Salinivibrio kushneri: one gene and its partner. The protein of the gene in region 2 binds, or shares a complex with, the protein of the main gene of each other region. Links are inferred from orthologs where the notes say so. Each region holds a gene or a part of one and is shown on either strand. Other genes may lie near its edges.

Evidence for each region. Proteins that work in one complex are often made in the same cells at the same time.
Region 1: the proteins of N8M53_RS02540 (region 2) and sdhA are in contact, whole or in part, in a crystal structure (PDB 6C12), measured with the Escherichia coli proteins. The link is inferred for Salinivibrio kushneri from one-to-one orthologs.

What each region holds. Positions count from the first base shown.
Region 1 is NZ_CP114588.1:936,014-939,012, reverse strand. It holds sdhA (succinate dehydrogenase flavoprotein subunit), read right to left. Parts: upstream 2,384-2,999; coding sequence 617-2,383; downstream 1-616. Other genes in the region: sdhC (succinate dehydrogenase cytochrome b556 subunit), read right to left, coding at 2,728-2,999; sdhD (succinate dehydrogenase, hydrophobic membrane anchor protein), read right to left, coding at 2,384-2,734; N8M53_RS04600 (succinate dehydrogenase iron-sulfur subunit), read right to left, coding at 1-602. UniProt on the Escherichia coli protein: Two distinct, membrane-bound, FAD-containing enzymes are responsible for the catalysis of fumarate and succinate interconversion; the fumarate reductase is used in anaerobic growth, and the succinate dehydrogenase is used in aerobic growth.
Region 2 is NZ_CP114588.1:509,375-517,041, reverse strand. The notes cover bases 1,879-4,742. They hold N8M53_RS02540 (succinate dehydrogenase assembly factor 2), read right to left. Parts: upstream 3,511-4,742; coding sequence 3,247-3,510; downstream 1,879-3,246. Other genes in these bases: N8M53_RS02530 (aminoacyl-tRNA deacylase), read left to right, coding at 4,708-4,742; ygfZ (tRNA-modifying protein YgfZ), read left to right, coding at 3,727-4,704; N8M53_RS02545 (hypothetical protein), read right to left, coding at 2,880-3,278; N8M53_RS02550 (methyl-accepting chemotaxis protein), read right to left, coding at 1,879-2,759. Outside these bases: nadB (L-aspartate oxidase), read left to right, coding at 1-846; more of N8M53_RS02550, read right to left, coding at 927-1,878; more of N8M53_RS02530, read left to right, coding at 4,743-5,199; N8M53_RS02525 (LysR family transcriptional regulator), read left to right, coding at 5,220-6,191; N8M53_RS02520 (GNAT family N-acetyltransferase), read left to right, coding at 6,191-6,727; N8M53_RS02515 (DUF1107 domain-containing protein), read left to right, coding at 6,845-7,090; glycine cleavage system protein GcvH, read right to left, coding at 7,183-7,572. UniProt on the Escherichia coli protein: An FAD assembly protein, which accelerates covalent attachment of the cofactor into other proteins.

The DNA of each region.
Region 1 (2,999 bases), 420 kb from region 2 along the record:
ACACTAAAAGCGTCGTCTAGATCAGATAACCGCTCTTCGGTCGCTGTATCACGGCTATCCGCCAACCAGCGATATGCAGCAAGCAAACCGGCTGGGCCGACAAATTTGTCAGGGTTCCACCAAAATGAAGGACATGCGGTACTACAACATGCACACATGATGCACTCATACAAACCGTCTAGTTCAGCGCGATCTTCCGGCGCTTGTAGGTTCTCGCGCGAAGGTGGCGTTTCATCGTTCATCAGGTAAGGTTTGACGCGCTCATAGTTCTCATAGAACTGCCCCATATCGATAATGAGGTCACGCACAACCGGTAAGCCTGGTAATGGACGAATCACGATTTCCGACTTATCCATCAGTGAGGATAGTGGCGTAATACACGCAAGACCATTTTTCCCGTTCATGTTGACGCCATCAGAGCCACAGACACCTTCGCGGCACGAGCGACGAAAAGCCAGTGTTGGATCCTGCTCTTTAAGCTGAATGAGTGCATCCAGCAGCATCATGTCAGACCCTTCAGGCACATCCAGCGTGTAGTCTTTCATGTATGGCGCATTGTCTACATCTGGGTTGTAGCGATAGATAGAAAACTTAACATTCATCGTTCTCGACCCCCTTAGTAACTGCGGACTTTCGGTGGGAAAGCCTCACGGTGCACTGGCGCCATGTTGACGTCGCGCTTCGACATAGCTTCGGTTTCTGGGTTATAGATGGAGTGGCATAGCCAGTTCTCATCATCGCGATCTTGGTAGTCGAAACGCGCATGTGCGCCACGACTTTCAGTACGATAATGAGCTGATACCGCTGTTGAGTATGCGGTTTCCATCAAATTCTCCAGCTCCAAACATTCGACACGCTGGGTGTTGAACTCGGTTGACGTGTCATCAAGACGCGCCGACTTAAGGCGTTCACGAATTTCCTTCAGCTCTTTCAGTCCTTTTTCCATCGCCTCGCCTTCTCGGAACACAGAGAAGTTTTCTTGCATACAAGCCTGCAAATCTTTGCGGATCTCAACCGGGTCTTCACCCTGCTGGGTGCTATTCCAACGATTAACACGCGCCAGTGACGCCTCAATATCTGACTCGCTCGCATCGCGCGCTTCTACCTGCGCAGCGAGTGTCTCGCCAAGATGCAGGCCGGTCGCGCGTCCAAACACAACCAAGTCGAGCAATGAGTTGCCGCCCAAGCGGTTGGCACCGTGAACAGAAACACTCGCAATCTCGCCACAGGCAAACAAACCTTGTACTTCAATGTCATTGCCGAGCGGGTCTTGCTTGATTGCTTGGCCAGACACTTGTGTTGGAATGCCCCCCATCATGTAGTGACAGGTTGGGATCACCGGAATCGGTTCTTTGATAGGATCGACGTGCGCAAAGGTACGCGACAAGTCAAGGATACCGGGTAGACGAGACTCGAGCACATCTTTGCCAAGGTGATCGAGCTTCAGTTTGAGGTGTGGACCCCATGGGCCGTCACAGCCACGCCCTTCTCGAATCTCGATCATCATCGAACGCGCCACCACGTCACGCCCTGCCAAATCTTTTACATTGGGGGCGTAACGCTCCATAAAGCGCTCACCATCTTTATTGAGCAGATAACCGCCTTCGCCACGGCAACCTTCTGTGACCAATACGCCCGCTCCAGCAATGCCTGTGGGGTGGAATTGCCACATTTCCATGTCTTGCATGGGCACGCCGGCGCGCAGCGCCATACCCACGCCATCACCGGTATTGATGTGAGCATTGGTGGTTGACTGATAGATACGACCCGCTCCCCCTGTCGCCAGCACAGTTGCCTTAGACTTAAAGTAGCAAATCTCGCCCGTTTCCATACACATGGCGGTCGCACCAACAATCACACCGTCTTGGTTTTTCACCAAGTCAAGCGCATACCATTCAGAGAAGATGGTGGTCTTGTTTTTAATATTTTGCTGATACAAGGTGTGCAGCAGTGCGTGCCCGGTTCGGTCAGCCGCCGCCGCGGTGCGTGCAGCTTGCTCGCCACCAAACTCTTTAGACTGGCCGCCAAACGGACGCTGATAAATGGACCCATTCTCAAACCGAGAAAAAGGTAACCCCATCTTCTCTAGCTCAATCACTGATTGCGGGCCCGTTTTACACATGTACTCAATGGCGTCTTGGTCACCAATGTAGTCTGACCCTTTCACCGTGTCGTACATGTGCCACTGCCAGTTATCTTTGTGCGAGTTACCCAGTGCTACCGTAATACCGCCCTGCGCAGACACGGTGTGGGAGCGGGTTGGAAACACTTTCGATAACAGTGCACAAGTTAGGCCCTGCTCAGATATTTGCAGTGCGGCGCGCATACCTGCACCGCCTGCGCCAATAACAATTGCGTCAAATTCGCGAACTGGAATACTCACTTACACACCCCACAATACAAAGAAACCGGCGAAAACGTAGATCAGTAGCATCGCCACAACGCCAAGTTGCAACATGCCACGCAGCAAGGCTGGCTTAATATAGTCAGTCAATACTTGCCACATTCCGATCCAGCCGTGAATCAGCACGGAGACCAGGGCTAACATGGTAAAGACTTTGGTACTGGTCTGGCCGAAAAAGGCTGTCCATGAGGCATACGTAATCTCAGGGCCAAAAACGGCAAAACCGACCATATAAAGTGTGTAAAGTGTGATGAGAATCGCAGTGGCGCGAATCAGCACATAGTCGTGCACGCCATTGCGCCCGACCGATGAGATGTTTTTCGTTACCATACTAAAACCCCCGCCAACACAGACAATACGCCGGTGATAACAAATGCAACCTGCGCACTTTGCGCGCCTGACTCAAGCTCTTCAAAATAACCCATGTCTTGGATTAAGTGACGGATGCCACCGACAATGTGATAAGCAAGCGCGGTCAAAATACCCCAAAGGATCAGTTTGACGAAAAAGCTATCGACAATCGCAGCAGCGGATTGGAATCCATCAGGAGAAGAGAGAGAGAGGCTAAGCAGCCATAGGAGGATGGCGATCGAGA
Region 2 (7,667 bases):
TTGCTCACTGAAGCGTTGCGCGGTGAAGGCGCGCACCTTAAACGCCCAGATGGCTCGCGGTTTATGTCAGACTTCGACTCACGTGGCGAGCTTGCCCCTCGTGATGTGGTGGCCCGCGCGATTGACTACGAGATGAAGCGCCTTGGCGCTGACTGTATGTATCTCGACATCAGCCACAAAGATCCAGAGTTTGTGATCAAACATTTTCCAACCATCTACGAAAAGCTCAAGCAATACGGCATCGATCTGACCAAAGAAGCGATCCCTATTGTCCCTGCCGCCCACTACACGTGCGGTGGCGTGATGGTGGATAAAAACGGCACCACAGACTTACCCGGCTTATACGCGATTGGGGAAGTGAGCTACACCGGCTTACATGGCGCCAACCGTATGGCATCTAACTCGCTGCTGGAGTGCGTGGTGTATGCATGGTCAGCTGCGGAACATATTCAAGCGCACTCAGATCATATCGAGCCTCATACTGCCCTGCCGCCATGGGATGAAAGCCAGGTGATTTGTTCCGATGAAGAAGTGGTGATCCAGCATAACTGGCATGAGTTACGTCTTTTTATGTGGGATTACATGGGCATTGTCCGTTCGACCAAACGGTTAGAACGCGCGTTGCGCCGCATCGAATTACTTAAGCAAGAAACACACGAATACTACGCCAATTTCCGGGTCTCAAATAACCTATTGGAATTACGTAACTTGCTACAAGTGGCGGAGTTAATGGTTCGCTGCGCGATGCAACGAAAAGAAAGTCGTGGGCTGCACTACACCATTGATTACCCAGAGCCTAACGAGCAATCCGGCCCTACCATATTAACCCCGGATCAGCCCTGTTAGCGGGTTTTGACTACTCCTTCGGCCCTGAATGAAGAAGGCCAGCCTCATAAGGCTGGCCTTTTTACTGGACATTATCGCGCTTATTCGCTTTTAAACTCTCTCACCGCACGCTCAAGGTGCGCCGCTTCTTCAGCCACCTTGTGTGCCGCTTCGCGATTTTGGTTCGCTCGTTCCGTGCTGTTTTGCGCGATATCTTGAATGTTGTGCACGTTCTGATTGACTTCCTTCGCCACCGAGCTCTGCTGCTCTATTGCGGTAGCAATGTGGGTGCTCATATCCATGATATTCTGCATATCTTCCATGATTTGCGACAGCTCTTGCGAAGCCGCCTCTACCTTACCCACGGATGTTTCACCATCTTCTCGGCTTTGCTCCATGCGTTCGGACACCGACTGGGTTTGCTCTTGCAACGAGGTGATAATGCCAGAAATTTCATCGGTCGATTCGCGAGTACGGGTCGCCAGCTGTCGCACTTCATCAGCGACCACCGCAAAGCCACGCCCTTGCTCGCCGGCCCGCGCCGCTTCAATCGCCGCGTTAAGCGCCAGCAAGTTGGTTTGCTCGGAGATATCTTTAATCACATCCAGCACCGAGCCAATGGTCTCAGACAGCTTACTCAGCTCAAGCACCTCATTACTGGTGTTACTGAGGGTTTCTGCCAGTGTCATGATCATCGCTTTGGTATCATCGACCACTTTTTGCCCGTTCTCCGCACGGCTTAAGCTGGTGCGCGCATTATCTGCTGCTTGATCCGTGTTGCCCGCGATATCACGAATGGTGCTTTCCATTTCATTCATCGCTGTCGCCGCATGAGTGGTTTCATCTAATTGGGTGGCCATGGCAGCGCCTGTTTCCTCGGTGCGAGATTCCACCTGCTCTGCACTTTGATTCAGCGCTTGCACCGCACGGCTTACGTCGACCACCATTTGTTGCACACTGGTGAGCATTTGGTTGACGTCTTTGGCCATCAATGAGATCTCATCGCGCCCATCTTCATCCGCGCGTAAGGTCAGATCGCGCTGCTGCGTGATGGCAGCCATTTGCTCACTAAATCGATAAATACGTTGTTGAATGCCACGGTTCATCCACAAGGAAATCACTGTCATCATCAATGCAAGGATCACTACCACTGAGCCGGTAAACGTCACTGTCTGGCGCAAAGCTTGCTCAACGGCCTGCTCATATTCTTGACTTAACACATCAAACATCTCTTCCACTTGGTGCGTTTTGCCACGAATTTGCCCCAGTAGGCCTTTATCTGCCGCTAACCCTAATGTCTTTTTCTGGGCGACAATCTTGTCCACTTGCGCCTGATGCGCTTGAAACAAAGCCAGCAAGTCACCACGAAGGTAATCTTCGAGCTCTTGCATTTGACTCTGGTATTCGTCGATGTAGTCAAGGTTGCTGCTTTGTACAAACAGTTTGGCATCTGCGGCTAATAAGCGGGCGCTACTCTCAAGCACAATGTCATTTTTGCTTGCCGCTACCATTTTGTTGCTCGCGTTTTGCATCTGTCCGCGGATCCCCTGCTCAGGAGTTAACCCCAATGTTTGGTAGCCCTTACTCAGGTCGCGAAAGCCATTGGCATACCCTTTCATCGCACTCTTCACTTTATCAATGGTCGCTGTTTGCAGACCCAGCGAAGCACTGCGGGCGCGGAAATCACTCAGCAGCTGATTGAACGCATCAACGTTGTTATCAAAACGGGAGAGGTACTTGGGGTCCATGCGCGCGAGAAAGTCTTTCTCATTGCGGCGTAAGTTAAGCAGTATGACTTCAAGATCAGAGACCGTCGTTAACTGCGTGTGCATTTTTTGTAGCCGCGTTTCCGCTTTCCATGCAACGGCGGCAACCGCAAGCAGTGCTAGCACCGACATCACGGTGAGTGACAAGAGTTTTTGTTTAATATTCATAGCGACCCTACAGCATTATCTGAGCGAAAGAGTTTTTAACCCGTGTCTTTTGAATATCGGTGATAACGTCAAAAAGTAAAGCAACGCAATCGGTTTGTCACAAATATGTCACACGCTATCCTAACCTTGCCGACAACAGTGACGATAAATAAGACGAAAGTGATAATCTGGTATGCCCCAACGCCAGATATATAGGTACTGGGCATCAGGTTGGGTGGTGAGTACGAGTAACCAAGGTGTGGCATAAAGGCAGGCCAGCTGTCGACACTGGCCATGAGGCAATACGGCCCAGCCTTCGGAGGAAAAACGAAACACGCCTTCATAGGTGGCAAGGTGCCAATAAAAACAGCGTAATTCTCGCGTTACCCCAATGACGAGCACAGCGCGAGCACTCAGAGGAAGGTAAACATGTACCATCAACAGCCATGCTACCGCCAGTCCGAGTAAAAGCAGCCCGACAACGACATAACGCGGACAATGCAGGTGGCTATGTACGTAACTTGCTTCGGTTATAAGCAACGACCTTATCGACGACCGACTTCATCTTGGGGTCATCAGGTTTACCATGCCCCATCAACCAGGCAAACAGATCCGGATCAGCACTTTCTAAAAATGCGACAAAATCTTGTTTTTCTTGCTGATTGAGTGTGTCGTAACAGGCTTCAAAATAAGGCATTACCAACACATCCAGCTCCAACATGCCACGGCGACATGCCCAACGAACCCGCGCTTTATCCTCGGTATTAACCATTGCTTACCTCTATCAATGATGTCAGTGGTTGCATACTATCAATGCCGCCATCAGGCGACTACTTTTGCCGGAAAACAAACAGCGAATCTGAGAGCTCTCTAGCGTTAATCGGCAATAGACCCCAATAGCCCTACAATACAAAGGCTGACAAGCTTTATGCTCCGGATTAGTATACGGGGCAGAGTCTATGTTTTCTCAACCAAGAGCGTGAGTGATATGAGCGAATGGTATCAAAGCGTGGCCTTTCAGCCCGCGGACACACAGCCTAGTGACCAACAACCCGAACTTGCTATTGTCGCCCTAGATAACTGGGCGCTCACCAAAGTAAGTGGCGACGATACAAAAAGCTACTTGCAAGGTCAGCTTACTTGCGACATTGCAAGCCTTGGTGAGGACGAATCAACCCTTGCGGCTCATTGCGACCCCAAAGGTAAAGTCTGGTCGGTGCTGCGCTTTTTCCACTTCCAAGACGGACTGGCCATGGTGCAACCAGCGTCAATTGAAGCCACCCAGCTACAAGAAGTGAAAAAATACGCCATTTTTTCAAAGATTGCGTTTGAAAAAGTCGATGTCGTGTTGCTCGGTATTGTTGGCGCACAGGCAGACAAGTGGGTGGCTGAGCACGTTGGTTCTCAAGGTAACGTTCGCCAAGGGCAATCAGGCACCGCGGTGTGCATTGCGCCAAACCGCTGGTTACTCGCCGTGGATACTGACACTGCCTCTGAGTTTGTCAATCAAGGCCAAGCGACATTGCTGACCCATGAATACTGGGACAAATACGACATTGATGCCGCCTTACCGCGTATCGAACAGGCCACCAGCGGCGAGTTCATCCCTCAATCGTTAAACTTGCAAGCGCTGAATGCCATTAGCTTTACCAAAGGCTGCTACACCGGCCAAGAAACCGTCGCGCGAGCCAAGTACCGAGGCATGAATAAGCGTGCGATGTACAAACTCAGCGGTCACGCCGACCATACACCGGTCGCAGGGGATAAAATTGAGCGTGCGGTGGGCGACAATTGGCGTTCTGGAGGGACGGTAATCGCTGGCTACCGAGAAGCAAATGGCCGTGCCACGGTATTGGCTGTACTGCCAAACAACCTGGATGACGACACCGCTTTCCGCCTCGCCGAGTCGCCATCACACGCTTGGCAACGCGATCCACTACCTTATTCACTTGAGGATAATGATTAAGCCGTGAACGCGGGTTCCAATTGGCAAACACCGGTGACGGCCACGCTAGACAGTGCCCATATCGGCTACCAAGTCTTGTGGCAGTCACAGGCAACTCAGTCGATAGAAGACACCGCTGCACAACGCGGTATTTGTGCGTCGCACATGCTCAAAACCATGGTGTTACGGGATATGGGCGGACGTTATGCGGTGGCCTGCGTACCAGGCGACCAACAAGTGAGCCCGCCTAAAGTCCGCCAGTTGCTGGAATGTCGGCGAATGACCCTCGCCACAGAGCAACAAGTGCAGAGCGTCACCGGCTATGTGCGAGGCGCAGTGGCGCCAGTAGGGTTATCGCCTGAGCTTGCGGTTGTGTTTGACGAGCGAATTTGGCGTTATGACACCGTCACAATCAGCAGTGGCGATCCTCACGCTGGTTTATGGGTGAAGGTGAGTGAGCTCATCACGCTTTGCCAGCCTCGATGCGGCGACATATGCCGCGCTCAAGACGGCTAGATTCAGGAGTGACGCAACGGATGGCGCAAAAACAATGGCGTAAATATGACCTTAATTTGTTAGTGACGTTTGTCACCTTGATGGAAACCCGCAGTGTGACTCGCGCAGCGGAGCGATTATCCCTCGGTCAATCAGCGATGAGCCATAGCTTGTCACGATTACGTGCGATGCTTGACGACCCCTTGTTTGAGCGACGTGGACACCAGATGGTACCCACTGCACGGGCGTTGGATATTGCCCCGAAGATAAACGCCTTGCTGGATAGTCTCGCCACGGATGTACTCACCCCGCCTGCCTTTGAGCCCATCCATTTTGACGGCCAAATTCGCCTGGGGCTTACCGACTATGCTGAGCTTATCTTCGCACCTGCGTTATTCGACACCCTCAACCAACAGCTTCCCTTAGCACAACTTAGCTTGCGCCCCGTTGACCGTCGTCAGTGCTTAGATGCGATTAAAAATGATGATGTCTATGCGGTGATCGGAGTCATCCCGGACAACAGCGATATTCTCGACAGCCAGGTATTATATCGCGAGCAACACGTGTGTCTGTTTGACCCTCAAAGTACAGGACTGGATGCGCCCATCAGCTTGGCTGATTTTGTTGCCACACCGCACGCCTTGGTAAGCACACACGGCCAGCTCTCTAGCCCAATCGATGCGAGCCTAGAAGCGCTAGGCTACCATCGACAAGTGGTGATGGGATCGCAGCGCTTTTTGACTGTGAGGCAGTTGCTAAAAGGGCGACAACTATTATGCACCGTGCCAGAGCTTATGGCGCGGCTTGATACCTTCAACGATGCTAATCACCTGGTATTCAGCCCGCCCCCTATAGAGGTACCAGGCTTTGATATTGGCCTAGCATGGCGACATCAAGCGAGCGGTCATCCCAAAATGCAGTGGCTCATTGATCAGATCACCACCATTGTCGACAAGCGCGTGGCTTCCCTAAAAGCGTCATCAACCCTGTCTCACTGGCAAAAGGAAACCTAATGAACATCGTCTCTCTATCGACCCTTAATCCCGATTACGTGGCGCAACAGGTCAGTGAAACGTTCACGCATAGTGAGGGGGCCGACACCGGTGAAGTCATCCGACAATTGGTGGATAAGCTGCTCGGTGAAACGCCCTGTGAAGACTGTCATGGTTGGGGGCTAATTGACGGTGAGCGGTTAGTGGGCGCTGTCTTTTTCTCACGGTTGACCTACCCGCATACGGACAAGGTTGCGCTGCTCTCCCCGATGGCTATCCACCCGGATTATCAGCGTCAAGGACATGGAAAAGCATTGATTCGCGCCGGGCTTCAACAGTTACGCACATTGGATTACCAGGCGGTGATGACCTACGGGGATCCTGCTTTCTACACCCAGCTAGGGTTTCACGCTGCCGACCCTACCGAGATCGTGCCACCACATCGATTAAGCTACCCACACGGTTGGCTGGCCCAGTCGCTTACTAACAGTGACTTGCCGGCATTAGGCTCCAAACCGTGCTGCGTAGCGGCCTTTAACCAAGCGGATTTGTGGTAGGCTGAAATGAATGTTTTTTTAGGCAGTGTCATCACAACGACATAAACCCACTTCACAATCGGTGCCGTTTTCACACCCATATAGGGTGACAGCCACTCACACCAGTAAGAAGAGGTTATGCGCGTTTTTAATCGCTACTCACCCAAGCTTGTCGCTAAACATGTCACACGATTATTCTCGGGTCGCGTTTATATTGCAGGAAGAGGCCGGTTTGATTTTGATAATGGTTGGTTAAAACCACCAGAGCACGCCACCATCAGCCACTACAAAACCGTGAAAGAGGTGAATAGCTTTATTCGAGATGTTTATCAAGAAGCCATTGGTGAGCCTGAAGATCGCCGGTCGTTGCCCGCCTCTCGCTAATCAAAGACGCCACAACGAACAAGGATCCGCCTGGCGGATCCTTTCTGATTATGCGCCTAGCACTGCACATTTTTCGGCTTAAAACTGCAGCTTTAATCGGCGTCTTGGTCACCTAGCGTTTCTTCATAGCTTTGCGCGTCAAGCAAGCTGTCAATCTCTGACTCATCCGTTGCTTGGATCTGGAACAGCCAACCGTCACCATAAGGGTCACTGTTAACTAGCTCAGGTGTGCTGTCCAACTCTTCATTAACCGCCACGACCTGACCAGATATTGGCGCATAAATATCCGAAGCCGCTTTAACTGACTCCGCGACAGCACAATCATCACCCGCATCAAAGGTGTCGTCCTCGTCGGGTAAATCAATAAACACCATGTCCCCCAAAAGCGCCTGGGCATGATCGGAAATACCAATGGTGTATAGGCCTTCCCCCTCGGGGCGCACCCATTCGTGTGTGGCGGTAAACTTTAATTCAGATGGGATATCACTCATAATTTTGTTCCTTGTTACACCCAATGACAACTCACACCGTCAATCGGCACATTCAACATCTCACTCACAACCCGAACGCATGCCTA